3 regions of the Agrobacterium sp. LEGMi-208b genome follow, and region 3 is predicted to be linked to each of the others. Evidence: riboswitches for the same ligand, from Rfam matches in the RefSeq annotation. Region 3 holds a riboswitch; each other region holds the start of a gene.
What was found. Region 3 has a riboswitch for cobalamin ahead of AC5YUO_RS08160 (DUF1636 family protein). Riboswitches for the same ligand answer to the same signal wherever they lie in the genome.
Positions count from the first base shown of each region.

Region 1: it holds a riboswitch for cobalamin, as region 3 does, so the genes downstream of both, bluB (5,6-dimethylbenzimidazole synthase) here and AC5YUO_RS08160 (DUF1636 family protein) in region 3, are expected to answer to the same signal.
Region 2: it holds a riboswitch for cobalamin, as region 3 does, so the genes downstream of both, AC5YUO_RS09640 (acyl-CoA thioesterase) here and AC5YUO_RS08160 (DUF1636 family protein) in region 3, are expected to answer to the same signal.

Region 1 covers NZ_CM183445.1:2,953,904-2,963,880, reverse strand. Annotated here, with positions in the region: gene AC5YUO_RS14495 (UDP-2,3-diacylglucosamine diphosphatase) at 1-201, opposite strand, end outside; gene AC5YUO_RS14490 (NADP-dependent malic enzyme) at 429-2,744, shown strand; gene AC5YUO_RS14485 (DUF2865 domain-containing protein) at 2,880-3,992, shown strand; gene AC5YUO_RS14480 (hypothetical protein) at 4,370-5,029, shown strand; gene AC5YUO_RS14475 (chymotrypsin family serine protease) at 5,132-6,085, shown strand; gene bluB (5,6-dimethylbenzimidazole synthase) at 6,167-6,880, opposite strand; cobalamin riboswitch at 6,958-7,139, opposite strand; gene AC5YUO_RS14465 (TolB family protein) at 7,340-8,170, opposite strand; gene AC5YUO_RS14460 (glyoxalase superfamily protein) at 8,363-8,740, shown strand; gene AC5YUO_RS14455 (NAD+ synthase) at 9,018-9,977, opposite strand, start outside.
Region 2 covers NZ_CM183445.1:1,985,999-1,995,975, reverse strand. Annotated here, with positions in the region: gene AC5YUO_RS09675 (efflux RND transporter permease subunit) at 1-476, opposite strand, end outside; gene AC5YUO_RS09670 (efflux RND transporter periplasmic adaptor subunit) at 473-1,615, opposite strand; gene AC5YUO_RS09665 (YqhA family protein) at 1,816-2,343, opposite strand; gene AC5YUO_RS09660 (MgtC/SapB family protein) at 2,587-3,288, shown strand; gene AC5YUO_RS09655 (flavin reductase) at 3,484-3,984, opposite strand; gene AC5YUO_RS09650 (methionine synthase) at 4,011-5,039, opposite strand; gene AC5YUO_RS09645 (DUF1852 domain-containing protein) at 5,067-6,050, opposite strand; cobalamin riboswitch at 6,341-6,543, shown strand; gene AC5YUO_RS09640 (acyl-CoA thioesterase) at 6,607-7,473, shown strand; gene AC5YUO_RS09635 (LysR family transcriptional regulator) at 7,476-8,357, shown strand; gene AC5YUO_RS09630 (GNAT family N-acetyltransferase) at 8,438-9,013, shown strand; gene AC5YUO_RS09625 (carboxymuconolactone decarboxylase family protein) at 9,832-9,977, opposite strand, start outside.
Region 3 covers NZ_CM183445.1:1,645,546-1,655,522, reverse strand. Annotated here, with positions in the region: gene cobN (cobaltochelatase subunit CobN) at 1-2,682, opposite strand, end outside; gene cobW (cobalamin biosynthesis protein CobW) at 2,685-3,722, opposite strand; gene AC5YUO_RS08160 (DUF1636 family protein) at 3,719-4,144, opposite strand; cobalamin riboswitch at 4,265-4,479, opposite strand; gene cobO (cob(I)yrinic acid a,c-diamide adenosyltransferase) at 4,615-5,232, shown strand; gene AC5YUO_RS08150 (cobyric acid synthase) at 5,234-6,691, shown strand; gene cbiB (adenosylcobinamide-phosphate synthase CbiB) at 6,678-7,643, opposite strand; gene cobD (threonine-phosphate decarboxylase CobD) at 7,642-8,688, shown strand; gene AC5YUO_RS08135 (L-fuconate dehydratase) at 8,670-9,947, opposite strand.

The DNA of each region.
Region 1 (9,977 bases), 1.3 Mb from region 3:
GCAGCCCTGCGGCCAGTACCAGCTGCGGCGCAGGCGCCAGCCGTCGACGATGTCGCCGACGAGAATGATCGTCTCGGCCTCGTGATATTTCAGGAAGTCGAGCAGATAGTCCGTCTTGGCCGCCTTGGAGCCGAGATGAACATCCGAAATGAAAAGCGTTCTGAACTGTCTGGTTTCGATTTGACCGGCCACGGATTTCATCCCCCTGTTCGGTTGCGTCCCTGCGGCTTTCTTACCTCTCAGAACCAGACTCGTGTTTCAGCAACATGACAGACGCCGGTTTTTATAGGGAATATGACGAAAGCCTTCACGAAAACGCGAATAAGCCGTGGCCGCATTTGCATAAGGTGCGGTCAAATAACGGCTGTACCACGGGAAAGTTTGTTGTATTCAGGGGGCCGGAATTGAACCAGACATGACGGTGGAAAATGACCTCTCACGATAAGAACAACACGCCCGCCAACACGGCAAAGGCCGACATCGAGGAACAGGCGCTCTTTTTCCACCGCTATCCGCGCCCCGGCAAGCTGGAAATCCAGGCCACCAAGCCGCTTGGCAACCAGCGCGATCTGGCGCTCGCCTATTCGCCGGGTGTCGCCGCCCCCTGTCTCGCCATTCATGAAAATCCGGAAATGGCAGCGGATTATACAGCGCGCGCCAATCTCGTCGCTGTCATCTCCAACGGCACCGCCGTGCTCGGCCTCGGCAATATCGGCCCGCTCGCGTCCAAACCGGTCATGGAAGGCAAGGCCGTCCTCTTCAAGAAATTCGCCGGTATCGACGTTTTCGACATCGAAATCGATGCGCCGGGCATCAACGACATGGTGTCGACCATCGCGGCGCTGGAGCCCACCTTCGGCGGCATCAACCTTGAGGACATCAAGGCGCCGGAATGTTTCGAGGTGGAACGCCAGCTGCGCGAAAAGATGAATATCCCCGTCTTCCACGATGACCAGCACGGCACCGCGATCATCGTCGCCGCCGCCGTCACCAACGCGCTGGAACTGGCCGGCAAGTCGCTCGCGAGCGTCAAGATCGTCGCCTCGGGTGCGGGTGCGGCAGCACTTGCCTGCCTCAACCTGCTTGTCGCCATGGGCGCGAAGAAAGAAAACATCTGGGTCCACGACATCGAAGGCCTCGTTTATGACGGCCGCAACACGCTGATGGACGAGTGGAAGGAAGTCTACGCCCAGAAGACCGACAAGCGCGTGCTGGCGGACTCGATCGACGGCGCCGATGTCTTCCTCGGCCTTTCGGCCGCCGGCGTGCTGAAGCCGGAACTTCTGGAGCGCATGGCGGAAAATCCGCTGATCCTCGCGCTCGCCAACCCCAATCCGGAAATCATGCCGGAAGCTGCCCGTGCCGCCCGCCCGGATGCGATGATCTGCACCGGCCGTTCGGATTTCCCGAACCAGGTCAACAACGTACTCTGCTTCCCCTACATCTTCCGCGGCGCGCTGGATTGCGGCGCAACCACGATCAACGAGGAAATGAAGATGGCCGCCGTGCAGGCCATCGCCGAGCTTGCGCGTGAGGAAGTCTCCGAAGTGGCCGCGAGAGCCTATAGCGGCGAAACGCCGATCTTCGGCCCGAACTACCTCATTCCCTCGCCGTTCGATCCGCGCCTCATCCTGCGCATTGCGCCAGCCGTTGCCCGCGCTGCGGCGGCAAGCGGCGTCGCCACCCGCCCGATCACCGATTTCGAGGCCTATCTCGACCAGCTGAACCGTTTCGTCTGGCGCTCCGGCTTCATCATGAAGCCTGTCTTCAACGCCGCCAAGGCCGCCGAAAAGAAGCGCATCATCTTTGCCGAAGGCGAAGACGAACGCGTGCTGCGCGCTGCCCAGGTGCTGCTGGAAGAAGGCACCGGCATCCCGATCCTGATCGGCCGCCCGCAGATCATCGAAACGCGCCTGAAGCGCTTCGGCCTGCGCATCCGTCCGAATACCGATTTCGCCGTGGTCAATCCGGAAGACGATCCGCGCTACCGCGATTATGTCGATGATTATTTCGCCCTTGTCGGCCGCGCCGGCATCAACCCGGAGGCGGCGCGTACCATCGTGCGCACCAACACGACCGTCATCGGTGCGCTGTCGGTGAAGCGTGGCGAAGCGGATGCGCTGATCTGCGGCCTCGAAGGCCGTTATGACCGCCACCTGCGCGACGTGAACCAGATCATCGGCAAGCAGGAAGGCGTGCGTTCCTTTGCCGGCCTCAGCCTGCTCATCACCCAGCAGGGCGCGCTGTTCCTCACCGATACTTTCGTCAATTACGACCCGACCTCCGAAGAAGTGGCGGAAATGGCCATTCTCGCGGCCAAGGAAATCCGCCGCTTCGGCATCACGCCGAAGGTGGCGCTCGCCAGCCACTCCAATTTCGGCTCGCGCGATTCCGAAAGCGCCCGCAAGATGCGCCGCGCGCTGAAAATCGTGCAGGAAGCCGCACCGGAACTGGAAGTGGACGGCGAAATGCAGGGCGGCTCGGCGCTTTCGGAAGCGCTGCGCAAGCGCGCCATGCCGAACAGCGTGCTGACCGGCGAAGCGAACCTTCTGGTTTTCCCGAACCTCGATGCCGCCAACATCACGCTCGGTGTCACCCGCACGCTGACGGAGGGCCTGCATGTCGGCCCGATCCTGCTCGGCACGGCCCTGCCCGCCCACATCCTGTCGCCCAGCGTCACCTCGCGCGGCGTCGTCAACATGGCGGCCTTCGCCGTCGTTCAGGCTTCGCATCCTTCGATGTGATGAAGGCCTATTAACGCAATTTTGAACATGCTGTTGCCGCATTGCGGCAACAGCTTATGTTATCTTCCTGAAACACGGATTTCGTGAAGTATAACGCCCCTGCCACTGGCCGGGGACATCGAACGGATCGAACAATTGACCCGCCGCAGCCGCATCATCGGCCTCCTGCTTCCCCTTGTTTTCCTCGCCCCGGCCGCCGCTTTCGCGGATCAGGTCTGCGATACGCTTTATGCGCAGTTGCGCGCGCCGCCCCGCGTCATCGGCAATACGGCCGAGGTGCGGCGTTATGCCAATGCGCTCGCCCGCCAGAACATCGTCATCCGCAAGATCCGGAACGACCTGCGCGGTTATGGCTGCTCCTCCGGCAGCGTCATCGTTTATGGCAATCCCAATGCCGGCCTCTGCGCCGAGATCGGCGATGCGCTGGCGGATGCCGAAGCCGAACGCGGCGCGATCATCCGCGACCGGGACGATGCCATGGCGGCGGCGCGCAGTGATGACGGCGACATCAGGCGCCAGCGCATTCTCGCCGCACTCGACGCCAATGGCTGCAGCCCCGCAGAGGACATGAACCCCCAAGCGTCGCCGGCGCCCGATGTCACGCGTTATCCCGATGCCTTCCGGCAGGGTGGCGGTGAGCCGGGACAGGCGGGCCTGTCGCCCTACCCAAACGCCGCCGAAGGCGGACTTCGCACACTCTGCGTGCGCACCTGCGACGGCTCGTTTTTCCCGATTGCCTCCAACGCTTCGCCGCTCGATTTCCGCGCCCAGGCGGAGCAATGCCAGAAAATGTGTCCGGGGACAGAGACGGAGCTTTATTTCCACTCCATGGCGGATCAGGAAACCGCCGACATGGTGTCTGCGCAAACCGGCAAACCCTACAAGGACCTGCCGACCGCCTTCGCTTATCGTAATTCGTCTGCCAAAGCGCCCGGCTGCGCCTGCAACATGGCCGCCTATCACCAGGATATGCAGAAGCAGGAAGAGGCGGCCCGGCCGGAATCCGAAAAACCCTATTCCGGCATCACCACCATTCCATCACCCCAAGGTGACAGGAGTGGTGACAAGGCTGAGAAGCCCGCCGAACAGCAACAGGCCGCAAAACCGCCGGAACAGCCCGTGCCCGAACGCGACTATGATCCGAACGACAGCCGCGTCCGCGTCATCGGCCCGAAATTCCTGCCGGACCAGACGGGCCGGATCGACCTGAAGAACCCGGCATTGAAGGGCATACAGCCGCAGCAATAAAGACGGCGCTGCCAGCCCTCGCATGTTCCACGACGCCAGACGCCATGCGTCAGTTCCGTACAGGCCGCGCCCGTCCCGCGGCCTGCTTTGATCCATCCTTCGGCCATGGATAAACACATTCTTCACCCCATTTCCCGGCAAATATTCATATAGAAGTTGCATTCACGAACGCGATTGACTTCGCTGTAAGAGTGCATATTATAAAAATATCCACTTTAAGTGGATCAGCGCAACATGCAAAATATATATATGCCGTGCGGCTTTAGCCGCTCGCGCCTTTCATGCATCTCCAGACGACCATGTCGCCCACCTCGACCCCGAGTGGACGGTCAGAGTTTCATTGACCTATGAAGCCCACAACCATCAGGAGTATAGCCATGACATCCATTCAGATCACCGCAACCGGCGTCAAACTGCTCGATCCTTTTGTCCCGGTCATCGCAACTTTGCCGACAGGCGAAGCGAAGGAATCTTATTCCATCTCGGTCTCCGGCATGGGACAGCTGACCGGCATTTCCTATACCGTGCCGGCGCATACCACGGGAAAAATCAAGGCCCAGCTGCAAATCTCGGCGCTTTCCAGCCAGGATGTGAGGGACCTCAACACGCTTGCGCTCGGAATGCTGGATGCTTCCTACCGCGAGGAGATCAACGAATACGAAAAGACCACGGCCAGCGCCAATCTCTCGGTCTGGACCTGGTTCTTCGGCGGCGGCGGCGCTTCCGCCTCTTATGAAAAGACCAAACAGGAAATGCGCTCCAAGGGCCTGACGGATCAGCAGATCACCATGCTGATGGACGCCTTCCTGGAACGCGCGACCAATATGTCGACTGTCGAGATCGAGTTCTATGTGAACAATCAGAGCAACGACTACGCCGTCTCCGGCGACGTCTATCTCTACACGGTTTCCGGCACCATCAGCACTGAAAAAGGCACCTCCCAATACCGCATGCTCGCCGATCAGGCGGCGGCTGGCGGTCCTCCGCCGGCCGGCGGCGGCGCTCCGTCCAGCGGCAAGATCATTCCCTTGAACTGACGGCTCTCAGGCACGGGCGGCGCAGCCCTTCACCCCACCGGGCGCGCCGCCCCTGTAAAGCCGGACATCCATCCTTCACCCCTTTTTCCATGAGGCAAGCGAATGACTTTCGAGGAACTCACCGCGCTCAAGGAGCGGCATTACCATCAGCTGACAGGCATACCCGGCGTCACGGCGATCGGCGTCGGGTTGCTTGAGGACGCCGCCGGCGAACTGACACAGGAGCTTGGCCTGATCCTTTACCACCGCGCGCCGGAGCCATCGCTGAAGGCGGGTCTGATGACGACGCTGGGCGGCGCGCCGCTGCAGGTACGGGAAGGATCCTTCGACCGCCCGAGCGAGGCGGTGCTGACACCGCCCGCGCCCGGCACGGAATGGAAGGATCACCCCAGACGCCTTTCCGACAACCCGCGCGAAAAAGTCGTGGAGCCGATGGTCGGCGGCATCAGCGGCAGCCCGGATTACTGGTCCTGGACGGATACCGTCGGCACCATCGGGCTAGTCGTCCGGGCCGCCAACGGCGCACCGCTGATCATGAGCAATGCCCATGTCATCTGCCGGGACAATGCCCAGATCGGCGATGACGTGTCGCAACCGGCGCGCACCTGGTTTGGCGATCTTGCCGCCAATATCGTCGCTTTCCAGAGGGGCAACATCGTCTATCAGGGAACGCCCTATGGCGTCGATGCGGCTGTCGCCAGCCCGGCGAATGGCCGGCTCGCCACCATCGGCGCAATCTACAACCTCCCTTCGCCGGTGGGGGCGGCCGTTGCGGCGCTCAACATGAATGTCACGAAATCGGGCGTGACGACCAATATCACCAATGGCGTCGTTTCCGGCTTTTACGACGTACAGCAGCCGAATATGCGCAACCAGATCGGCATATCGCCGCGCCGCGCCGGCGAAGTCTTCAGTCAGCCGGGCGATAGCGGCAGCGCCGTCATCGACACCGCCGGCAATAATGTCGTCGGATTGTTCTGGGGTGCAAGCGGCGCGATCAGCCTCGCCAGCCCCATTCACCCCATCCTCAATCTTTTTAACTGCACTGTCGTTTGAAGAGACGATGGCCACCTTTCCCGGCCCACCTTTCCCGGCCCACCCCTCCCGGTTTCGTCCGGGAGGGGTGGAGCCGCCCGGTCAACCGCCCCAGCGATTGCGGAACACCAGTTCCTCCAGCGGCACGCGCTGCCGCCAGCCTTTCACCGCCAGTTCCGGTTCAGTGTAAAGTTCGTTGACCCGGCCAAGGCACAGCCAGGCGACGATTTCAATATGGTCGGGGATACCAAGAATAATACGAATGTCGCTGTCGTGGAAAATGCTGACCCAGCCGACGCCGACGCCTTCGGCGCGGGCCGCGAGCCAGAGGTTCTGGATGGCGCAGACGGTGGAATAGACATCCGTGCGCGGATTGTGGGTACGGCCCAGCACCACCTTGCCGCCCCGTGTCGGATCGCAGGTGACGCAGATGCTGAGCGGCGCCTTGCGGATGCCCTCAAGCTTGAGACTGCGATAAAGCGCCTGCTGCTCGCCGGCAAACATCGCCGCCGCCTCTTCATTGGCGCGGCTGAAGGCCACCCATGCCGCCTGGCGCACGGCGCCATCGGTAACGAGGGTGAAATTCCACGGCTGCATGAAACCGACCGAGGGCGCCGAATGCGCCGCCTTCAGCAGGCGCTCGACAAGCGCGTCCGGCAGCGGATCTGGCAGGAACTGGTCGCGCACATCGCGCCGCGTCTCGATGGCGCGATAGATCGCCTCGCGCTCCTCGCCTGAAAACGGGCGGGCGGGTGAAAGCGCATGATCGAACGAACTGGCACCGGGCGGATTGCTTACGGACGAGTCGGCTGGCATCGTTTATCCCCAACAATGCGAAGGCAGGGCGCAAACACACACCCCGCCTCGACAACAACCTGCCGCCGTCCGCGCGGTTCGGTCTATCCTGTCAGGCCGGTCTTCTGACTTGGCTTCATCCGCCCTTTTCGCCTTCCCGAATTGCTCCAGTGGCTTCTAAAAAGAACGTCCGCCTCACAGCGCTGGGCACGTTCCGGTCTTCCACCGGATTCCCGATTCTCCCGCCGCAAAGGCAGGCACCTGACAAGGAAGCTATGGGCAAAAAAGTTTGCGAATGCAAGCTTCTTTGCGGGCGATGCGGCGATGTGACCATGGCACCCCTCACCTCCGTCATTCCGGCCTTGAGCCGGAATCCAGCCAGCCCAAGTCCTTGGACTGAGAGGAGTCTTTTCGCCGCGCAGACGCGCGTCGACTGGATTCCGGCTCAAGGCCGGAATGACGGGTCCTCCCTTTACCGCATCACTCCACGGGGAAATACCTGACATAAGCGAATTCATCCCCATCTGGTGACCAGTTGGGCGAGTTCATCGTGCCCTGCCCGCCGAAAAGCTCGAACAGCGTTTCGGCATTGCCGCCATCCATATCCATCAGCCGCACCCGCACGTCGAGGTCACGCGGATGGTCGAAGACATCGCCGTCATAGGAGACGAACACCACCTTGTCACCTACGGGTGACGGATGCGGAAACCAGTCGCCATAGGGGCTGTCGGTGATGCGTTCGACGGCGGAACCGTCGACCCGCACCCGCCAGATCTGCATCTGCCCGGTGCGGCTGGAATTAAAATAGATCCACGCACCATCCGGCGAATAATCCGGACCGTCATTACGGCCTTCGCCATGGGTCAGCCGCGTCTCGGTGGCGGTCTTGACATCCATGGAATAGATATCGAAGACCTGATCGCGAATGCCGCAATAGGCAAAGCTCTTCCCATCCGGCGACCAGCCATGCCAGTAGGAAGGAAGGTTCCTCGTCATCAGCCGCGGCGCGCCTCCCATAGAGGACAGGAGATAGATGGCGCTCTTGCCGAATTCCACCTTGTCGGAGATGGCATAGAGCGAACCGTCAGGCGAAATGCCGTGGTCGTTGTTGCAGAGCGTGGCAAAGCCGGTATCGACCTTTTCCGGCGCGGCCCCGCCGGAAAGAGACAGGCGATAAAGCAGCCCCTCACTGTTCAACAACAGGTATTTTCCATCCGGCGACCAGTTCGGCGCTTCGAAGAGATCAGGCGTCTGTAACACCACCCGCATCTGCCGGGTGCGGATGTTGAAGATTTCGATGGAGCTGCGCATTCTGCCTCCCGGGCGTGTCTGTGTTCTCGCTCAAGGCGCTCGGCAATAGAGACATTCCGTTTGCATCCGCCATCGCCTCGATTATGATCCTAGGGCGGCAGGCACCGTCCTGCAAATTCAAACCGGAAAAAACGCCAGCGCCCCGGCACCGTCCGCGCCGCCTGCCGTTTCTCCCAGATCCGAGGTTCCGCGATGAATACCATCGCCGATCACGGCATCCGCTTCGGGCGGATCGCCGCCATGCTTCCTGTCAGGAATATCGAAAAGGCCCATGATTTTTACGTTGGCGTGCTGGGCTTCGAAAAGACCTTCGAAAACGGCACCCCCGTCGGTTTCATGATCCTCAAACAGGGCAATGCCGAGCTGCACCTGACATTGCAGCCCACCCACAAGGCAGCGCCCTTCAATGTGGCGCATATGATGGTCAGCGATGTCGATGCGCTGCACGCGCTGTGCAAGAGCCAGGGGCTGCGCATCATCAAGGGGCTGCAGGACAAGGATTACGGCCTGCGCGCCTTTGTGTTCGAAGACCCGGATGGTAACCGCATCGACGTGGGGCAGGTTATTTAAGGTGAGGAAGCGGCGCGGGGTTTTCTCCGCGCCATTCACATATCCGCGCTGTGGACCGGGCGCATGCCACTTGTTTCTTCTCCCCGCCGGGGAGAAGTCCGCGGCAGCGGGATGAGGGGGTGAGGGTCGAGATAGATCGAGAGCTAGCCCCCTCATCCGACCCTTCGGGCCACCTTCTCCCCGGCGGGGAGAAGAAATTTGCCGCACCTTCGTACAGCAATCGCCCTGTTTATGAAGAAGATCCGGCGTTAAACACGCCTTCCGGAAACCGCCCTCATCACCGATCCCGGAACCGGTTGGTGATCGGATAACGCCGGTCACGCCCAAAGTTCTTCTTGGTGATCTTCACGCCCGGCGCCGATTGCCGGCGCTTGTATTCGGCGAGATAGAGCAGATGCTCCACCCGGTGCACGGTCGCCACATCATGGCCGCGCGCCAGAATTTCCTCGACCGACATTTCCTTCTCGACCAGGCATTCCAGAATATCGTCCAGCACCGGATAGGGCGGCAGCGAATCCTGGTCGGTCTGGTTGGGTCGCAATTCGGCCGACGGGGCCTTGGAAATGATATTGGCCGGGATCACCTCACCGGAAGGACCGAGCGCACCCGGCGGCACATGGGCGTTGCGCCAGCTGGAAATGGCATAGACCTGCATCTTGTAGAGGTCCTTGATGGGGTTGAAACCGCCATTCATGTCGCCATAGAGCGTGGCGTAACCCACTGACATCTCGGACTTGTTGCCCGTCGTCACCACCATCGAGCCGAACTTGTTCGAGACGGCCATCAAAATGGTGCCGCGCGTGCGGCTCTGCAGGTTTTCCTCGGTAATGCCCTCTTCCGTACCCTCGAAGAGATCGGAAAGCGCCGAAAGGAAACCCTCCACTGGCTCCGAAATCGGCACGATATCGTAACGGCAACCCAGCGCTTTCGCGCAATCGGCGGCGTCTTTCAGCGATTCTTCCGAGGTGTAGCGGTAGGGCAGCATGATGCAGCGCACCCGCTCCTCGCCGAGCGCATCGACAGCCAGTGCCGCGCAGATCGCCGAATCGATACCGCCGGAAAGGCCGAGAACCACACTCTTGAAGCCGTTCTTGTTGACGTAATCGCGGAAGCCCAGCATGCAGGCGCGATAATCCGCCTCCTCGCCTTCGGGGATTTTCGAGAATGGCCCGCTTTCGCAATGCCAGCCATCGGCAGTGCGTTTCCAGTCGGTGACGGCAAGTGTGGCCTCGAACTG
Region 2 (9,977 bases), 340 kb from region 3:
TAGTTGCTGACAAAGAGCTCGTCCCTCGTGCCCTTCGGCGAGTAGATCGCAACCCCCATCAACATGCTTGACGACCGGCTTCTGACCGTGACGCCTGTCTGCGCAACGGCCGCAGGCAATCGCGGCGTTGCCGTCGCCACCCTGTTTTGCACGTTGATCTGTGCAATTTCCGGGTCTGTCCCGACAGCGAATGTAACGGTCAGCGAATAGGTGCCGTTGTTGGTGCTGGAGGAAGACATATAGAGCATGCCTTCAACGCCATTCACCTGTTCCTCAATCAGCGCGCCGACACTTTCAGCCATGACATTGGCGTTAGCGCCGGGATAGGTCGCGGAAACCTGTATTTCGGGGGGCGTGATTGGCGGAAACTGCGTGACCGGAATCTGTGTCATCGCAAGTGCGCCGGCAATCACCATGACAATCGCGATCACCATCGCAAAGCGTGGAAGCCGGATGAAGCTTCCGGGGCTCATCATGGCTTCGTTCCAGCACTACTGATATCGGCGGGCATCACTTTGAGCGACATGCCTTCCGCGACGCTCTGGAGATTGCCTGTGATAAGCCGTTCACCGCCAACGAGGCCTTCCTCTACGATCCAGTTCCCCGACATTTCGCCATCAGCCTTGATGCGGCGCAATTCCGCGCGGTCGCCCGTACCGGCGAGCAGCACGTATTTCCCATCTCGATCCTGTTGCACGACCTCCTGTGGAACCACCGGTTTCATCAGAGGTTCTCCCTCACTCACGACAACAGTCACGAATTGGTTCGGCAAAAGCAAAGCGTCCGGGTTCGAAAACAGCGCCCGCACCGCAAGCGTCCCGGTCTGCATATCAACCTGATTGTCCAGAAACTCGATTTCACCCGTCTGAATATAGATTTGGCCGTTGGACAAACGCAGGTTCGTCTTGAAGTGTTTGGCGAGCTCCTCCTTGGAAGCTCCCCCGGCTGCGGCGCGCAGATCGAGAATGGAGCGGCCACTCACCGAAAAAACGACACGAATGGGATCCATCTGGACGACACGGGCAAGCGCTGTTGTCGTATTGCCCACGAAGCTACCCACCGAAACATGTGAGACGCCTATTCTTCCCTGGATCGGCGAAGAAATCCTCGTGTAGCTGAGGTTCAGCTTGGCTTGGTTCACCCTGACATCGGCCGAACGCAGACTGGCGGTTGCGGAATCGCGTGCAGCCTGACTTTGCTCAAGCACGGCCTGGGAAACGCTGCCTCTCGCAAGCGAAAGGTTTCGGTTCAGGCTCTGTTCGGCATTGACGAGGCTCGATTGCGCGGCCTCGCGCGCAGCCTCCGCATCGTCCAAAGCCAATTGATAGCCTTCTTGTTCGATCACGAACAAAGGCTGGTCTACAGTGACCAGCTGCCCTTCCTGAAATATCCTTTGTTTTACAAACCCCGGCACCCTCGCGAGGATATCAACCGAATTTGCCGCTTCCACGCGACCAACAAATTCGTATCTCGGAGAGACATTCATCAATTGTACTGGAAGAACCTCTACGCTTTGAAGTGACTGTGCGTTGAGATCAAAAGAAATCGCCGAGAATAACAAAGCCCCGCAAAGCCATCTCAACTTTAGGATAAGGATAAAGTAATACTGACGCATTCAACTCACACTCTACCACTCTAGCTGGCAAGTAACTCGCCGGCTATCTACTCGGACATAGAGTCTATGCGGAAAACCGCAAATGCACGTTGAAAACTAAGGAATGCAGGCAGTTGGAGCCGCATTCATTCACAATTCCATTTACTGATGTATTAGCTGTAACGTAAAAAAAGCAAGATACAACTCCAAGAAGTAACGAGTTATTTCCCCCTCTCAAGAGAAGAGCTTTCGCCTTTCGTTGCCTCTACATCGCCGGGAGAATAGTGTGCGGATGCCGTCGCTATGATTTTCATGGCAGCCGCGAGGAGCAGGATGGAAACGGGTAACACCAGCGCATTCCAGTCAGGCATCTCCTCCAGTTCTGCTACCAGCGTCACGAAATGCACGACGAGATAGAGAATAATCATCTGAAAGAAGAGATTCTTGAGTTCGGCGACGCCTTCAATGAGCATCCAGCGAGGCAGTTGCGCTCTCCAGTGTGCGGTTGGGCTGGCGACAAAGCCGACCGTAATTGCGCAGCCGAAAATCACGAGGACGATAGCGAATAGAAGCTTGTCCACGCCTTGCAATACTGCGGCGACGATTGCCTGATCCGGATTTACGCGCATCTGGACAAAGGCGTTGCCAATGGCCAGCAATCCTTCCCAGAACATAAGAAAAGAAGCTGCGATCACGCCGATGGACGCAAGCCCCATGACATACCGAAGGCTGAGCAAAAATGACAACATTGCTTCCTCTCCCCGATAGCGCTTGGAAACACACTGAACGCCAGTTTCCGCATCTCCGTTTCCGGCACTGTGCCTCAATTGTCATCGGAAGGGCAAGAATACATACCCAGGTCGCTATAATTCAGAAAAACTGGAAACCAATTTGTTTCCATCTGTCAGTTCCAGTCCCGTTTTGTGCTAAAACGCTTTTTGGCAATCTGGAGTTTCAATTTACAGTGCACTCAAAATCGATCGGTGACACTCGTGATAAACGACTTCATTCCCTGGCTTTACGACACATTATCGATCTCGGCTCGCCTGATTGCCGCTGTCGTGTTTGGAACGGTCATCGGCCTTGAGCGACAGTGGCGACAAGGTGCCACCGGGCTGACAACCCATGCGCTTGTGGCTTTTGGCGCCGCAGCTTATTGCGCATTGCCGGCTATTCTGGAGGTCAATGAAGACATTCGCATGGGCGGACAGGTCGTCACGGGAATAGGCTTCCTTGGTGCTGGTTTGATCATGCGCGACGGACTTAATATTCGCGGCTTGAGCACCTCGGCAACCGTATGGGCGACCGGCGCAATCGGTGTTTTGGCCGGCTATGGAAGATTGTTTGAAGCCACCGAAGCCACGCTCCTTATCCTGCTGATCAACATGGCCTCCCCGAAATTGGTCCGACTTGTCGAGCGCTTCGTGCCTCATCGTCCCGTTGCCGCACAACAGCATACGATCGAGGTTCGTACGGCCCCTGAAAATGAGGCAGAGGTCCGAGCGCGTCTGATGGCGCAGACCGGAGATCATCAACTGGCGGTGAAGTCGCTTGCACGGCGCGTCAATTCGACTGATCAAACAATTACCATTGATGTCGTCATTTCAGGGGACGTGATCGATAGCGACATCATTAGCGCCCTTGTCCAATCGCTTAGCCTTTCTCCGACCGTCCTCTATTGCGCTTACAGATAATTTTGATACGGCGGCTCGAGGCCTTAAATCCCCGGCCTGCCCGAACGCAGAAAGCCCGCTTGGTAGCGGGCTGTGTTTTTGGTTACGGGCAGGATCTAATTTTAACTTGCGATCATCGCAACCGCGTTGTGCGACCCTATCGGACTATTTCGTGCCGCAGCGTAGGAGCGACGGTGGCGCGACGGCCTGTATCCGCTATCCCTTGAGATAACGACGCATGCAATAGAGCAGCGTTGCCTGCTCTTCGCTCTCGCGAATGTCGATCACTCGTCCGAAAATGATCCGGTGAGTTGCTTCGTCGACGGCATTGATCAGCTCGCATTCAAAGCTGACCGAGGCGTCGGCCAGGATCGGAACACTCGTGAGGCCATCTTTCCATTCGCCAAGCGAAAACCGTTCCTCCATTGGCGTCTTTCCCCCAAAATGGATCGATATAGCTTCCTGGCCAGGCATCAACGTATTGACGCAGAAGTGGCGCGCATTCTCAAAAGCATGAAAACACGAACTGGCGCGATTGATGCAGACGAGAAGCGTTGGCGGCGTGTCGCTGACGCTGCAAACCGCCGAGGCGGTGAAGCCGTAACGCTTCCCGCCGTATCTGGTAGTGACGACGGTGACCGCAGAGCCGAGACGCGACATACCGTTGCAAAACGCGGCCTTGTCGACAATGTCGAAGCGGTGATTCACCATAGTCATGTCAGCCTCCTCCGGCTCAGCCAACGCTACGCCGCGAGTTCTTTTCGGACGATTTCCGCGCCCGCCGCGAGAGCATTTAGCTTGCCGCGCGCCACACGACGGGACAGCGGTGCCATGCCGCAGTTCGTGCATGGGCAAAGTTTGTCGGCATCGACGAATTGAAGGGCCTTTCGCAGGGTGGCGGCCACTTCTTCTGGGGTTTCGATGGTGTTGCTTGCGACGTCGATGGCCCCGACCATCACCTTCTTGCCCCGGACCAGTTCGATGAGATCCATCGGGACATGCGAGTTATGGCATTCCAGGGAGATCATGCCGATCCTGGATTTCTGCAGTTTGGGAAGGGTTTCCTCATACTGCCGCCATTCCGATCCCAGAGTCTTTTTCCAGTCCGTATTGGCCTTGATACCGTAGCCATAGCAGATGTGGACGGCAGTTTCGCACTTGAGCCCTTCGATCGCCCTTTCCAAAGTAGCAACACCCCAGTCATTTACCTCGTCAAAAAAGACGTTGAATGCGGGCTCGTCGAACTGAATGATATCGACGCCCGCAGCCTCCAGTTCCCTGGCCTCCTCGTTGAGGATCCTGGCAAATTCCCAGGCCAGTTTTTCCCGGCTTTTATAATGGGCATCAAAGAGTGTATCGATCATCGTCATCGGCCCCGGCAGGGCCCATTTGATAGGCTGCTTGGTCTGCTGACGCAGGAACTTGGCATCTTCAACGAAAACAGGCTTCTGACGAGACACGGCGCCGACGACCGTCGGGACACTCGCATCATAGCGATCCCGGATTCTGACGGTCTCGCGTTTTTCAAAATCAACCCCGTCGAGGTGCTCGATAAACGTCGTGACGAAGTGCTGGCGCGTCTGCTCACCATCGCTTACGATATCGATGCCGGCCTGTCGCTGATCGTCAAGGGACAGACGCAAAGCGTCCTGTTTGCCTTCGACCAATTCTTCATCCTGCAGTTTCCAGGGCGACCAGAGCTTCTCAGGCTCTGCAAGCCATGAGGGTTTCGGTAAGCTGCCGGCGGTTGACGTTGGCAACAGTGTTTTCATGATAGGCCACCTTATGCTTTTGGTTCGTCAGCGAACGTGATTGGCAGACCACTGCTCGAGAATGGTCTTGTACGGTTTTATGAGATGCTCCTCCGCAAACCTTCCCTGCTCGACAGCCAGGCGGCTACGCTCTTCACGATCGTAGACAATGCGAGTCAGTGAATAATCCTGGTGCTTCAGATTTGGTCGATAACAGGCACCCGCCGCGGAATTTGCGTTGTAGATCTCCGGCCGGTAGATCTTCTGAAACGTCTCCATCGTGCTGATGGTGCTGATGAGCTCCAGATTAGTGTAGTCATCGAGCAGATCGCCGAGAAAATAAAAGGCAAAAGGCGCAACGCTATTCGGCGGCATGAAAAAGCGAACCTGCAGCCCCATTTTCTGGAAGTAGAGATCCGTCGAAGACATTTCATCCTGTTGGTATTCTGCCCCCAAAACAGGATGCTGATTTCCGGTCCGGCGATATGTTTTGCTGCTCGATGCGCTCAGGCATATGACCGGCGGCTTTTTGAAGTGCGCTTTGTAAGCATCTGAGTTCAGGAAACATTTGAACAGGTTCCCGTGCAGATCGCCGAAATTCTCCGGCATGCTGAATTCAGGCCGGTTTTTATTATGCTCCGGCAGCACGATGCTGAAATCGTAGTCTCGGACATAGGAGGAGAAATTATTCCCGACGATGCCCTCGATGCGCTCGTTGCTTTTTCGGTCAACGATGTTCGTTTTCAATATTTCGATCAGAGGGAAGGCATCATGGTTCCCTCCAGCACCAATGGCCATCTCAACCGAAATGATTTCGAGTTCGACGGAATAACGATCGCCTTTCGGGTTATTCCAATGCGCCAGGGCGTTGAAACGATTGTCGATCATTCTCGAGGCGTTTCGAAGGTTGTCCCGCCGGTTCTCGCCTCTTGCGAGATTGGCAAAATTTGTCGTGGCCCGCGTATTGTCCGAGGGGCGATAGTCCTCATCGAAGGGAATGCTTTTAATCGTAAAGGTGAAGTCTGTGTTCATCGCGATCTGGCGTCCTCGTTCCGAGATCGAACCTGCATCGATTGCTCCATTGGTTCTCTCCGTCGGCAGTTTTCATACCCTCCGTCGTCGAGAGCCGTCCCTGTCTTATGCCTGAGCCATCATTCAGGAAAAATTGGTATTATCTCATTGAAGCATGAGCGATGTTCATGATTGGACGCGAGAATTGTTTTCTCTCGACAAGCCGGAGAGACGACAGAAGCGAGAACAACCGGACGTCGACTTCCTCCACATCACTGCAACAGACGCCTTGACCACGTCAGCGGCATGCGACATTGGTTCACTATCGTGGTTCTGCGGACGAAAGTCCGGAGCTAAGAGGGAATTCGGTGAGGGCTTTGCCTGAAGCCGAAGCTGCCCCCGCAACTGTAAGCGGCGAGCGAAAGTCCATTCAAGTCACTGAGGCCTGCCTCGGGAAGACGGACAGGAGCGACGACCCGTAAGCCAGGAGACCTGCCGCGATAGATAACGTCCACGGGCGGGGTGTCCCGGAGTGCCGCTTTCGCGACCGGCATTCCCGTGCCATCGTTTCTGCGTCATGTTCCTGCCCTGCCACAACCTGATGGCAGCGCCGATGACAAATATAAACAAGCCCATGCAGCAGCACGGCTCAACAACCAAGCTCATAGATATCGTCTTTCCGGGCGACACCAACCATCACGGCACCCTGTTCGGGGGCACCGGCCTCGCTCTCATGGATCGCGCTGCGTTCATCGCGGCTACCCGATTTGGGAGGGTCCCTTTCGTGACCGCCTCTTGTGAGCGCATCGATTTCGAACAGCCCGCACGCATCGGTCACATCGTCGAATTTGCGGCAAGACCAGTCAAGGCCGGTCGCCGTTCCCTTACCGTTGAAGTCGAAATGGTGGCGGAAACCATTGTCAGCCGTCAGCGGCACACCTGTACGCGCGGTATTTTCCACATGGTCGCGATTCCGGAGGATGAAGTGGCCGCGATCTACGCGTTGCCCGAGCTCGTTCCAGCGGAAGCCCCGGATATCAAAGATACCGTTGCCATGGTCGAGATCGTCTTCCCGGATCAGGCCAACAGCGCTGGTCGAATGTTCGGGGGCGAAGCAATCTCTTACATGACCAAAGCCGCATTCGTTGCCGCATCGCGCTACTCCGGCAAGCTGGTGGTCCTTGCTTCATCCGAACGCATCGACTTTGCGAGAACAATCGAGATCGGTGAAATCGTTGAGGCGCAGGCACGGGTAGAGCGCGTTGGCCGCAGTTCGATGTCCATCGAGACAAAACTCTGGTCGGAAAATCTTCTAACGGGAGAGAGGCACATTACGGCCACCGGACATTTCACCATGGTCGCGGTCGACATGAACCACCGGCCGGTTTCTGTGCACGATGATGCGCCGGGAGCGAGCGTCCCACCTGACCATGGGCGGGCATAACTATGCTGGACAGGCAACATCTGTCGATTCTGCGTGAAGTTGATCGCCTGGGCAGCCTGACGGCGGCGGCGGAGCGGCTGAATGTCTCCCAGTCCGCTCTCAGCCATACGATCCGCAAGCTCGAAGAGCGCTATGGCGTGGCGATGTGGGAGAAAGACGGTCGTAACCTCCGTCTCACCGAGGCCGGTCGCTACATCGTAACGGTGGCGCAGCGTGTTCTCCCCCAAATTGAGAGGGCCGAGAATGTCCTGTCGGATTATCGCCACGGCCAGAGGGGCTCGCTGAAGATCGGCATGGAATGCCATCCCTGCCACCAGTGGCTGATGGGAGTGACAAAGCCCTATCTCATGGAATGGCCGGATGTGGGTCTGGAACTGACGACCTCATTTGCCTCCGGCGGTGTGTCAGCGCTGACGGGATATGAGATCGATATCCTGATCACGCCCGACCCCATCGAGGCGCCCGGCATCCACTATCGTCCGGTGTTCGACTATGAGCTGGTGCTTGCCGTTCCCGCCGGCCATCCTCTGGCGCAGAAACGCCATGCCGAACCCGCGGACCTGCTTGATGAGACACTGTTCACCTATCCTGTCCCGCCGGAGCGGTTGGATGTGTTCACGCAATTTCTGGTGCCAGCCAATTGCCGTCCGCGTCACCACAGAAATGTCGAAACGACAGAAATGATGCTCCAACTCGTGGCGGCAGGCCGCGGGGTCAGCGCCATTCCCGACTGGCTGGTGCGTCGGGAAGCGGCAGCGCTCGGTGTCCGCCCCGTCCGTATTGGTCCGGACGGCATACAAAAAAGCATCCATCTCGGATTAAGAAATGGCGACGACGCCGTCGATTTCATCGCCGGGTTTGTTGAGACGTCGCACCAGAGATGAGCGTTATGAAACAGTGTGGCAATTGACGCTGTTATACCCAAAATTGCCGCCGTTACGGCCATGGTCAAGGGAGCACATGAATGCCTATTGATGGCCCGTCGTTGGTATGGCTGACAGAGGAGGCCGGAAGTGAGCTAAGAGCGGAAGCGCGTGCTTTCTGCCTACGGATGATCAATGAAGTCTACGAGATCGATTACACGCCAACTTGGCACGCCGATCTGGACTCGCTGCTGAGCGCTGGCACCGAGAACTGGTTTTCAGATGAGATGCGCGGACGTTTTCTCATCGTCCAAGGCGCCGGAGGGCGCATCGTCGCAACTGGAGGATTCTATGACTTGGAAAGAAAGCCATCAACGATGGACCGCTTGCGAGATCGTTACAGTGACGTGGAGAAGGTGTGTCAGATCGTCAGGGTCTATGTGGAACAACGCGCCCGAAGGAAAGGGCTAGGATCATTAATTGTGAAGGCTCTCGAGAGCAAGGCGCGCAAAGTCGGATACTTAGCCACATATCTTCATGCCGATGCGAAAACGCCTGGCGCGCTTGGCTTCTGGAGAAGTCAAGGTTACAGCGCGTTTGGTCGCTTCTCATATCCGTCATCGAGAGGAACGGATAGCAGTGTGGACTTCGAAAAGGTTGTCCACGAAGACGATTAATCAAAAACCATCTTCACGTTTTAATCGATTGGGCTACGACGATTAGCCTTGAGGTGCGCTCTACAGTAGACGAACGTGAAGCCCATGATAAAATCCGAGCCAGTTAAGACTGGCTTGGCTTACCGAGGTGTACGCATTAATTTCAGACCGCTTGGCGCCGGACAGGTTCTCCGGGCAGCGACCTAAAAGCTCACCGGCGGCTGTTCACCATAAAATGGGCCTCAGAGCCCCTCTTATCCATCGGATAAGCGGCATTATCAGGAATTGCCCCAGCGCCTGCTTTGCATCTGTGGGTCTCGGATTTTGTGTTTTATGTCAGGGATTTAGCGCCGACGATCGCAGTGCTAACCGAATCGAAATCTTCGGCTGTTGCGGGATCGTGTAGCGTAGGATTTGGTTGCGGGACCTGAGTGCACAGAGACTTGTTAATTCAAAGATATAGGCCGATTGGCACCCACGAACAGTGTAAATATCTCCGGCTCAAGCTGCCCAAACAGCCGTGTGGTAGGTTTTTCAACTGAAGGTGTAAAACTGCTTTCTGCCAAGACGTCCCCCTCTCCCTGGGAAATTTCGGCAAAAAAAAGAATCCGTCAAGGGTAGATCGTCACGAAATCAATCATAAATAGAACTCGTTAAAGTTGCCGACAGATAAACTCCAATGGGTCTGACTGTCGGAAAATTCTGATTCCAAGCGTTAGCTCCAGCGAACCACGCATGAATACGGCCTCGTCGGATGCCGAAAAAATTGAGAATTCGAGAAACAATCCAGCTACATGCACGATCAGCGCGAGGATAATCCCGCGCTGATCGAACTTACATCACTCACTCGGCAGGCTTTTGATCGCATCGAACACGCGAGCCGTATAGGTCAACGCAGCGCCGGCATTAAGCGAGATAGCCACGCCGAGGGCCTCGGCGATCTCTTCTTCGCTGGCACCCAGTTCGATGGCCTTCCTGCCATGAA
Region 3 (9,977 bases):
TTCGATACCGGCGCCATAAGTACCGGGCGCGGAGCCGAAAATGCGCGCCGGAATATACCCGAGCGTGGCGGCCTCTTCCGCCAGAGGGTTGTCGCCCGGCGCTTCCTCCCGCCGCGCAACGGCCTTGGCGGCGGCGTCAAGAAGCGCGATCAGCGCCGGAAACATATCGCGGAACAGGCCGGAAATGCGAAAGGTGACGTCGACACGGGGCCTCCCCAGGCTCGCCGGCGGCAGAACCTCGATGCCGGTGACGCGGCCTGTGGCGGGGTCGTGAATCGGTCTCGCCCCCATCAGATGCAGCGCCTGCGCCACATCCTCACCACCATTGCGCAGGCTGGCGCTGCCCCACAGATCGAAAACCAGATGTTTCGGCCAGTCGCCATGGGACTGCAGATGATGCCGCAGCACCTCTTCGCCCGCCATGCGCCCCAGCTCGAATGCCGTCGGTGTTGGCATGGTGCGCGGATCGGCGGCATAGAGATTGCGGCCGGTGGGCAGCACGTCGAGACGTCCGCGCGCAGGTGCGCCGGAAGGGCCTGGGACGATATGCCGACCATCGAGCGCAGCAACCAAGGCAGTCTTTTCCGCTTCGGCGCTTTCAAGCCGCAGAAGATCGGTCTCGCCCTCGGCACAGCGGCCAAAAACATGCTGACCGTCCTTGATGGCGAAATCCTTGAGGTCGCAGAGAAAGGCGTCAATGCGCGACAGCGCCGCATCGGCATCGTCCTTCGCATCCACGCCCGCCTCAGCCGCAAGCCCGGTCTCCCGCGCCTTTTCAACGATCAGTTTCGCCAGCCGGTCACGGCGGCGGCGATCCAGCCCATCCGCCTGCGCATATTCGTCGACCAGCTGTTCCAGCGCCGACTGCTCCGGCGAAAGCCCGGCATTCACCAGCACCGGCGGAACATGGCCAATGGTCACGGCCGCGATACGCCGCTTGGCGACCGCCGCCTCGCCCGGATTGGAAACGATGAATGGATAGACCACCGGCAGTGGGCCGGTGACGATTTCGGGAAAACAATCGCGGGAAAGTGCCACCGTCTTGCCGGGCAACCACTCCAGCGTTCCATGCGCCCCCACATGCACAATGGCATGCGCATCGGCGACCCGCTGCATCCACGCACCGAAGGCAACCAAAGCATGGCGAGGTGGCAGGGCAGGGTCGTGATAATCCACCCGGCGATCCTCGTTACGGCCCCGGTCCGGCGCGAGCGCCACGAACACTTCGCCGAAACGGGCGGCGCGGAACCGGAACGCACCATCAACGAGTGCGTCGTCATCCGTTGCCACACCCCATGTCGCGTTTACGGATGCGGCGGCAGCCGGCGGCAGGGCGGAAAAATGAGCGTCATAAGCGGGAAGATCAATTGCCGCTCCCTGCTGTTCGATACGCTCGAGCAAAGCCCATGCGGTTTCAGGAATATCCTCGACCGCATAGCCGGCCCCGGCCAGATCGCGCAGCATTTCGAGCACGCTTTGCGGCACATCGAGGCCGACGGCATAACCGGTTCGCCCGGGTGCCGCACCGGGATAATCCGGCATCAGAATGACGATGCGGCGATCTCGAGGAGGGGCATTCCGCAGCCGCAGGAAAGCGGCGATACGATTTGCCACCTGTGCGACGCGGTCAGGCTCTGGCACATTCAGGAGACTGACGCCGCCATCCATTCGCGTCTGTTTGAACGAGATCGCACCGGCGAGAATCCGGCCATCCAGCTCCGGCAGGACGACATGCATGGCAAGATCGGAGGGATTGAGGCCACGGGCATTTTCCGCCCAGCCATCGCGTCGCGTCGTCGCCATCACCACCTGAAACACCGGCACGCCGAGACGGTCGAACAGGGTTGCGCCGGCGTCATCCGTCTGGCTGGCAAAGGCTGTAGCGGTTATGATGGCGTCGGGCTTCAGATCGGGCAGCGCCGTTTCGAGGAACCGAACCGCCTCGCCATCCTTCAGGCCGCTGACAAAAATCGGCAAGGGCGCAAAGCCGCGCTGCGAGAGCGCCTCGAAAAGCGCCTCCACAGGCGCGGCATCCGCCGCCAGAAGCATGGAGCGGTAAAAGAGAATAGGCAGAACCGGCGCATCGGCGGGAAAACCCGCACAGGCTTCCAGCCGATCCACAACGCCCATACCGGGCCGGTAAAAACCGGCTTTCGGTAGCGGTTCGGCTTCGATATCCGGCCATGCCTCGCCCCTTGCAAGAGCGGCAAGACCAAAAGCAAGCCGGTCCATATTTTCCTGCCCGCCCTCGCGGAAGAAGGAGAGGACCGAGCCCAAAATCCGCCTATCGACGGTCGAGGCCGCTTCAAGCTTCTCGTCCCTTTCGCTGCACTCACCCGGCAAAAGCAGAAGCTTGATGCCGTGCTTACGCGCAAGAATGGAAAGCTGATCGACGCCGTACCGCCAGCGTTCCGCACCGCCGAGAATCCGGATAAGGATAACGCTGGCATGTTCCGCCGTCTTTTCGATCCAAAGATCGACCGACATGGGATGCCGAAGCTCGGACAGGTTGGCGGCTGACAGAGAGGGAAGTGCACCCTCTGTTTTCCGCCACGCCTGTTCCAGCCCCGCCAGATCGCTTGCCGAAAAGGACAGCATCACCACATCCGACCGGGGCTGGTTGAGATCAACCGGCTCTATCAGATCGTCCAGAGACGAGGACGTGGTGGCGAGGATGTGCATCGTCAGGCGGCCAGCATCTGTTCGATCTTTTCGCGGTTAAGACCCTTTTCGCCGATGACGACGAGGCGGCTGCGGCGCTCTTCACCCGCCGCCCAGGGCCGGTCGTAATAGTGGTTGACGCGGCTGCCGACAGCCTGCACCTGCAGGCGCATCGGCTTTGCGGAAACCTCGATGAAGCCCTTGATACGCAGGACATTTTCCGCAGCCGCCGTCTCGGCGATACGGGCTGCCAGCGCTTCCGGATCGGTCACGGCCGGCAGGTCGATGACGAAGCTGTCGAAATCATCGTGTTCATGGTCAAGTTCACCATCATGATGGGTGCGGCGGTTTTCGATATCCTCTTCCACCGCAAGGCCGAGACCGATCAGAACGGCGGGGTCGATGGCGCCATTCGAGGCCACAACGATCTTTGCCGCCCTCGGCAGATGTTCGAGAACATGCGCCTTGGCCTTGTCCAGACCGGCATCATCAAGAAGATCGGCCTTGGTCAACACGATAAGATCGGCGCAGGCGACCTGATCCTCGAAAACCTCTTCGACCGGGTCATCGTGATCGAGTGCCTCGTCATTGGCCCGCTGGGCGGCGAGCGCTTCCATGTCATGCGCCACTTGACCTTCGGCAAGGGCGGCGCCGTCCACCACCGCCACGACGGCATCCACCGTCACGCGGCTCTTGATCGCCGGCCACTGGAAGGCCTGCACCAGCGGCTTTGGCAGGGCAAGGCCCGAGGTCTCGATGAGGATATGCTCCACCTTGGGCTGGCGGCTTAGAATCTGTTCGATGGCGGGCTGGAAATCATCCGCCACCGTGCAGCAGATGCAGCCATTGGCCAGTTCGACGATGTTTTCTTCCGGGCAGCTCTCAATGCCGCAGCCTTTGAGAATTTCGCCATCGATACCGATATCGCCGAATTCGTTGACGATGATCGCCAGCCGCTTGCCATCCAGCTTTTCTAGAAGCCCGCGCAGCAGCGTGGTTTTTCCCGCCCCCAGAAAGCCGGTAACAATCGTGCAGGGAACGCGGTCCAGAAGGGTGCTCATGATTTCTCCTCGGTAAAATCGAATGGGGGAATGCGCGCCACCATGCCGCGCTTTAAGGGTTCAGGGCGGCCGCGCCAGGGCATCAGGCCATCGGGGGCGGCAGCCAGCAGCCGCGCGCCGGTCAGCAAATCTTCCGCATCACCGGGGGTCAGCCCGCCGAAAACATAGGACCAGCCGCTGGCACTGCGCAGTACGGCACTAAGCCCGCGCTTGCAATTGGCGAGGCAGTTGACGGAATGAACGGTGATACCCGTTTCCTCCGCCTTTGCGATGACGGCGTTGACAAGATGCGAACCGGGGCGCGGTTCGGCATTGGGATCGGCTTCATCGCGACAGCTCCTGCAAACGAAGACGATCACGCCGGACGCCGTTTCGTCCGGCGTGTTTCCGCCTGCAGATGAAGATGTCGCTGAAATATCCAAACCGTATCGTTTCCCGCGCCTTGCAAAAATATCTCGGGGTGCGGATATCGAAAACGGCATGCGGACAGGCGCAAACCGGATGTTCGATCTAACCGACTGACCGGAGCACCCCGCCCGACAGACGTTTTTCCTGAAACGGCAGGTCTCCTGGCTCGCGGCTTTACACCCTGACACCGCCTTCCCGAACCATCTTAAGGGTCCAGTGGCTTTACGGTGCGGGCTTACCGCTCACAGTTGCGGGGGCAGCCACGGAATGACCCGGTGATCGGGTTGGAACCGTGTTCCCTCTTAGCTTTTCCCGTTGCCGCGAAAAGACCGTCAGTTCGCTACCCTTAGGCTGAACGGGCGGAAGGGTCAATGCCGCGGCCCCGTGGCCGGCGCATTGCCGGGTGCGGCAAATTGGGTATAGTCGCCGCTCCGAACGGCGGGTGGCAGCGGATCCCGCGCCACTGGATGAAAAGGAAAATGCAATGATACGCGACATCAGCGACAGCGAAGCCGAACGCCACCGGCAGAAAATGGTCAACCGCAAGACGGTGCAGGATGCCGAAGTTGCGGCAAAGACCATCGAAAAAGGCCTGCTGATGATCAACACCGGTCCCGGCAAGGGCAAGTCCACGGCCGCTTTCGGCCTTGCCCTGCGCATGCTCGGCACCGGACGGCGGGTCGGCGTCGTGCAATTCATCAAGGGCGCATGGTCAACGGGCGAACAGCAGGCGCTGACTTTGTTCGGCGACAAGGTTGTCTGGCGCACCATGGGCGAGGGTTTCACCTGGGACACGCAGGATCTGAAGCGCGATGTTGCGGCGGCCACAAAGGCCTGGGAAGAAGCCAAGCTCCTGATGGCCGACGAGACTATCGGTCTCCTGATCCTCGACGAGCTGAACATCGCGCTGCGTTACGACTACCTGCCGCTGGAGGAGGTGGTCGAAACGCTTGTCCGCCGCAGGCCCGATCTGCATGTGGTCGTCACCGGCCGCAATGCCAAACAGCCGCTGATCGACGCCGCCGACATGGTGACGGAAATGACCCTCGTGAAGCATCACTTCAAGGCGGGCGTAAAGGCGCAGGCGGGGATAGAATTCTGACATGGCGGCACGGGTGCTGATGTTTCAGGGAACCGGCTCGGATGTCGGCAAGTCGCTGATGGTGGCCGGGCTTGCCCGCGCCTTCGTCAGGCGCGGCCTCTCCGTCATGCCGTTCAAACCGCAGAACATGTCGAATAATGCGGCCGTCACCGCCGATGGCGGGGAGATCGGCCGCGCACAGGCGCTGCAGGCGCGGGCGGCGGGCGTGCCGCTCTCCGTTCACATGAATCCGGTACTGCTGAAGCCGCAAAGCGAGACCGGCGCGCAGGTGGTCGTCCAGGGCAAGATCGCCGGCAATGCCAGGGCAGCTGATTATCAGCACATGAAGGCCGGGCTGATGCCGCGCGTGCTGGAAAGCTTCGACCGCCTGAAACAACAGGCCGATCTGGTTCTGGTGGAAGGGGCGGGCAGCGCATCCGAAATCAACCTGCGTGCCAATGACATCGCCAATATGGGTTTTGCCAGAGCCGCGGACGCGCCCGTCATCTTGATCGGCGATATCGACCGGGGCGGTGTCATCGCCAGCCTCGTCGGCACGAAAGCAGTGCTCGAAAACGATGACGCGGCGATGATCGAAGGTTTCATCGTCAACCGCTTTCGCGGTGATCCGACCCTGTTTTCGGACGGCATGCGGATAATTGCCGAAAAGACCGGCTGGAGCCCGATCGGGCTTCTGCCACATTTTGCCGACGCCGCAAAATTGCCGGCGGAAGATGCTCTCGGGCTTTCCGGCCCGGCTGAGCGAAAACCGGGCGCGAAGATCCGCATCGCCGTGCCGATCCTGCCGCATATTTCCAACTTCGATGATCTCGATCCGCTGGATATGGAACCGGATGTCGAACTGATCCGCGTGCGGCCGGGCGAAACCGTTCCTGCCGATTGCCGGCTGGTCCTGCTTTCCGGCTCGAAATCCACCATCGCCGATCTTGCCGTGCTGAGAAGTGCAGGCCTCGACATCGATATCAAGGCGCATGTGAGACGCGGCGGCTATATCCTGGGTCTCTGCGGCGGATACCAGATGCTTGGAAGAACCATTGCCGATCCTGACGGTATCGAAGGTCCGCCAGCGACGGTCGACGGGCTCGGCCTGCTGGATGTCGACACTATTCTGACGGGTGACAAGCGACTGGTTTCCGTTACAGGGAAAAGTTTCGACGGAATTGATTTATCCGGCTATGAAATGCATGTCGGCGAAACCGCTGCCGGACCCGACAACCTGCCTTTTTCGAAAATTGACGGGCATGAAGACGGCGCCATATCACCTGACGGCCGCATCTTCGGCACCTATATCCATGGCCTTTTTTCAGATGACCACCAACGCGGCGCGTGGCTTGAGCGGCTTGGCGGACACGGCACGGCACTGAACTACGATGCGCAGGTGGACACCGTTCTTGATCGCCTTGCGGCGCACATGGAACAGCACCTCGATCTCAACAGGCTACTTGCTATAGCGCGATAAGGATTGCCGGCAATCCGAACAGGCCGATCAACAGCAGGTCGGCAACCCGCGCCAGCCGCAGCGCCGTGCGAATATCCCCCGCAACCAGCGCCGCCCTTCCGCCTTCGCCCATGAAACGCGCGTCGATCATCTGCCCGCCATAGGAGCGAGGCCCGGCAAGCGCAAAGCCAAGCGCGCCGGCCAGTGCCGCCTCCGGCCAGCCGGCATTGGGGGAACGGTGATGGCGGGCATCGCGACGTATCGCGGCAACCGCCCCGCTGGACGATGCGCCCTTGACGAAAAACGCGGCGACCACGAAAAGACCGCCGCTGAGCCTCGAGGCTGGCAGATTGACCAGATCGTCCAGCCGGGCAGAGGCCCATCCGAAGGCCTCATGACGTTGCGAGCGATGGCCGATCATGCTGTCGGCCGTATTGATCGCCTTGTAGGCCGCCCCGCCCGGCAGGCCCATGAGTGCAAGCCAGAGGGCGGGGGCCACGATGCCGTCGGAAAAATTCTCCGCCAGACTTTCGATCGCCGCCCGGCAGATCGCCGCCTCATCCAGCTTTTGCGGATCGCGGCCGACGATCATCGATACCGCCTTTCGGCCACCTTCCACCCCTTCGCGCTCCAAAGCGGTGGCGACAGCCTCGACATGCTGCTCAAGACTTTTCTGGGCCGGAAGCGAAGCGCCCAGCACGGCAACCAGCAAAAGACCGAAGGGGAAGAGAAGCAGAGCGGATTGCGCAAACCACGCAACAAGCAGCGTCAGCCCGACAAAAACGGCCAGAGCGGCCACACCTGCCGCCTTGCGCTGTGAAAATGACGCGCTCTCCCGGTTCCATTTTTTATCCAGCAGCGCGATAAGCGAACCGATCCAGGTGACGGGATGGCCGATGCGTTTGAACAGCCAGTCCGGATAGCCGGTCAGGCGTTCGATTACGAGCGACAGGAAAGCGAGAGCAAAGAACATGGGCGAGACAGTATCAGAAAAGGCGAAGGCTGCGATCCGTCACGGCGGCAATCTCGGCAGGGCGCGGCTGATGTTTCCGGAAGCGCCTGAACCGTGGATCGACCTTTCGACCGGGATCAATTCGCACTCCTACCTGCATTCGCCCATTCCCGCCAGCGCATTCACCCGCCTGCCGGAACCGGATGCCGCCGAAGAATTGAAACATCTGGCGGCAACCCATTTCGGTGCACCCTCCGCCCGGCATGTGGCTCTTTCCCCCGGAACCCAGATGCTGATGCCATTGCTGGCTCAGATCGCTCTCGGCCGCAGGGCAAAAAGCGGCGCCGTGCTTTCGCCCGCCTATGCGGAACATGCCCGCACGGCGCGCATGGCCGGACTGGCTGTGACCGAAGTAGAAAACATCAATGAACTGTCGGCCCATGACTATGCTGTGGTCGTCAATCCCAATAATCCCGATGGCCGCATCGCCGATCGCGCCGCATTGTTGTCGCTGGCCGAAGCCATGCACCGGAAGGGCGGGCTGCTCGTGGTGGACGAAGCCTTCATCGAGACGGGACTTGCCGAAAGCCTCGCAAATGCCGCCGGTCAGGATGCGCTGGTGGTGCTGCGCTCCTTCGGCAAATTTTATGGCATGGCGGGGGTTCGGTTGGGTTTCGCGATTGCGCAGCCCGGTATCGCCGCTGAACTGGAGGCAAGGCTCGGCCCCTGGGCGGTTTCCGGCCCGGCGCTTTTTATCGCAACGCAGGCTCTGGCGGACGGGGAATGGCAATCGTCCATGCGTCTGCGTCTTGCCGAGGAGGCCCGGCGCATGAATGACATGCTGGAAAAGGCAGGGCTGGCGATTGCCGGCGGCACGTCGCTATTTACTCTGGTGCGGGATCCCCGCGCCGCAGACCTCTTCAGCCATCTTGGCCGACGCGGCATTCTGGTGCGCATTTTTGATGAAAGGCCGAACGACATGCGTTTAGGCCTTCCCGGGAGCGAAACGGAGTGGCGGCGCCTCGAAGAGGCGCTGTCATCCTTCGATTATTCCTCGAACGTATAGGTCTCGATCGACTCCGGCTTCATTTCGATGGAAAAGCCCGGCAGTTTCGGCGGCATGTAAGCGGCATTTCTGATATCGCAGGGCTCGATAAAGTGCTCATGCAGGTGGTCGACATATTCGATGACGCGACCTTCCTTGGTACCGGAAACCACCAGATAGTCGATCATCGACAAATGCTGCACATATTCACAAAGCCCGACGCCACCGGCATGCGGCCAGACCGGCAAATTGTATTTGGCGGCGATCAGCAGCACCGCCAGCACCTCGTTCAGACCGCCCATGCGGCAGCTGTCGATCTGCACCACGTCGATGGCGCCTTCGGCGATGAACTGCTTGAACATGATACGGTTCTGGCACATTTCACCGGTCGCCACCTTCACCGGGCCGATAGCCGCGCGGATCTTGCGATGGCCGGCGATATCGTCCGGGCTGGTAGGCTCCTCGATGAAGAAGGGCTTGGCGAAGGCGAGCTTCTTCACCCAGTCGATCGCTTGATCCACTTCCCATACCTGGTTGGCGTCGATCATCAGGTAACGGTCGGGGCCGATCACTTCGCGGGCGATGGTGAGACGGCGGATGTCGTCTTCCAGATCACGGCCGACCTTCATCTTAACATGGTTGAAACCGGCATCGATGGCCTCCTGGCAAAGACGGCGCAGCTTGGCGTCGTCATAACCGAGCCACCCGGCCGACGTCGTGTAGCATGCGTAGCCTTCGCTCTTCAGCGTCTCGATCCGCTCCTTCTTGCCGCTTTCGGCTTTCTTTAGGATCGCAAGCGCCTCGTCACGGGTCAGCACATCGGTCAGATAACGATAGTCGACGATATCGGCGATTTCTTCCGGGCTCATATCGGCAACAAGCTGCCAAACAGGCTTGCCCGCCTTCTTGGCCAGCAGATCCCATACGGCATTGACGACCGCGCCGGTGGCGAGATGCATCGCGCCCTTGTCCGGCCCGATCCAGCGCAGCTGGCTGTCGCTGGTCAGATGCCGCCAATATTTGCCGGGGTTCTCAGTGACGGTGGCAAGATCGGTGCCCACCACCAGATGGCGCATCGCCTCGATGGCCATGCAGCAAATGTCGTTGCCGCGCCCGATGGTGAAGGTCAGGCCATGGCCCTTCAGGCCCGGCTCGTCGGTGTCGAGAATAACGTAAGCCGCCGAATAATCCGGGTCGGGGTTCATCGCATCCGAACCGTCGAGGCTCTGGGATGTGGGAAAACGCAGGTCGAAAACACGCAGATCTGTAATTATGGTCATGGCCGGTCACTCGCGGTCAGTGTCAAAGGA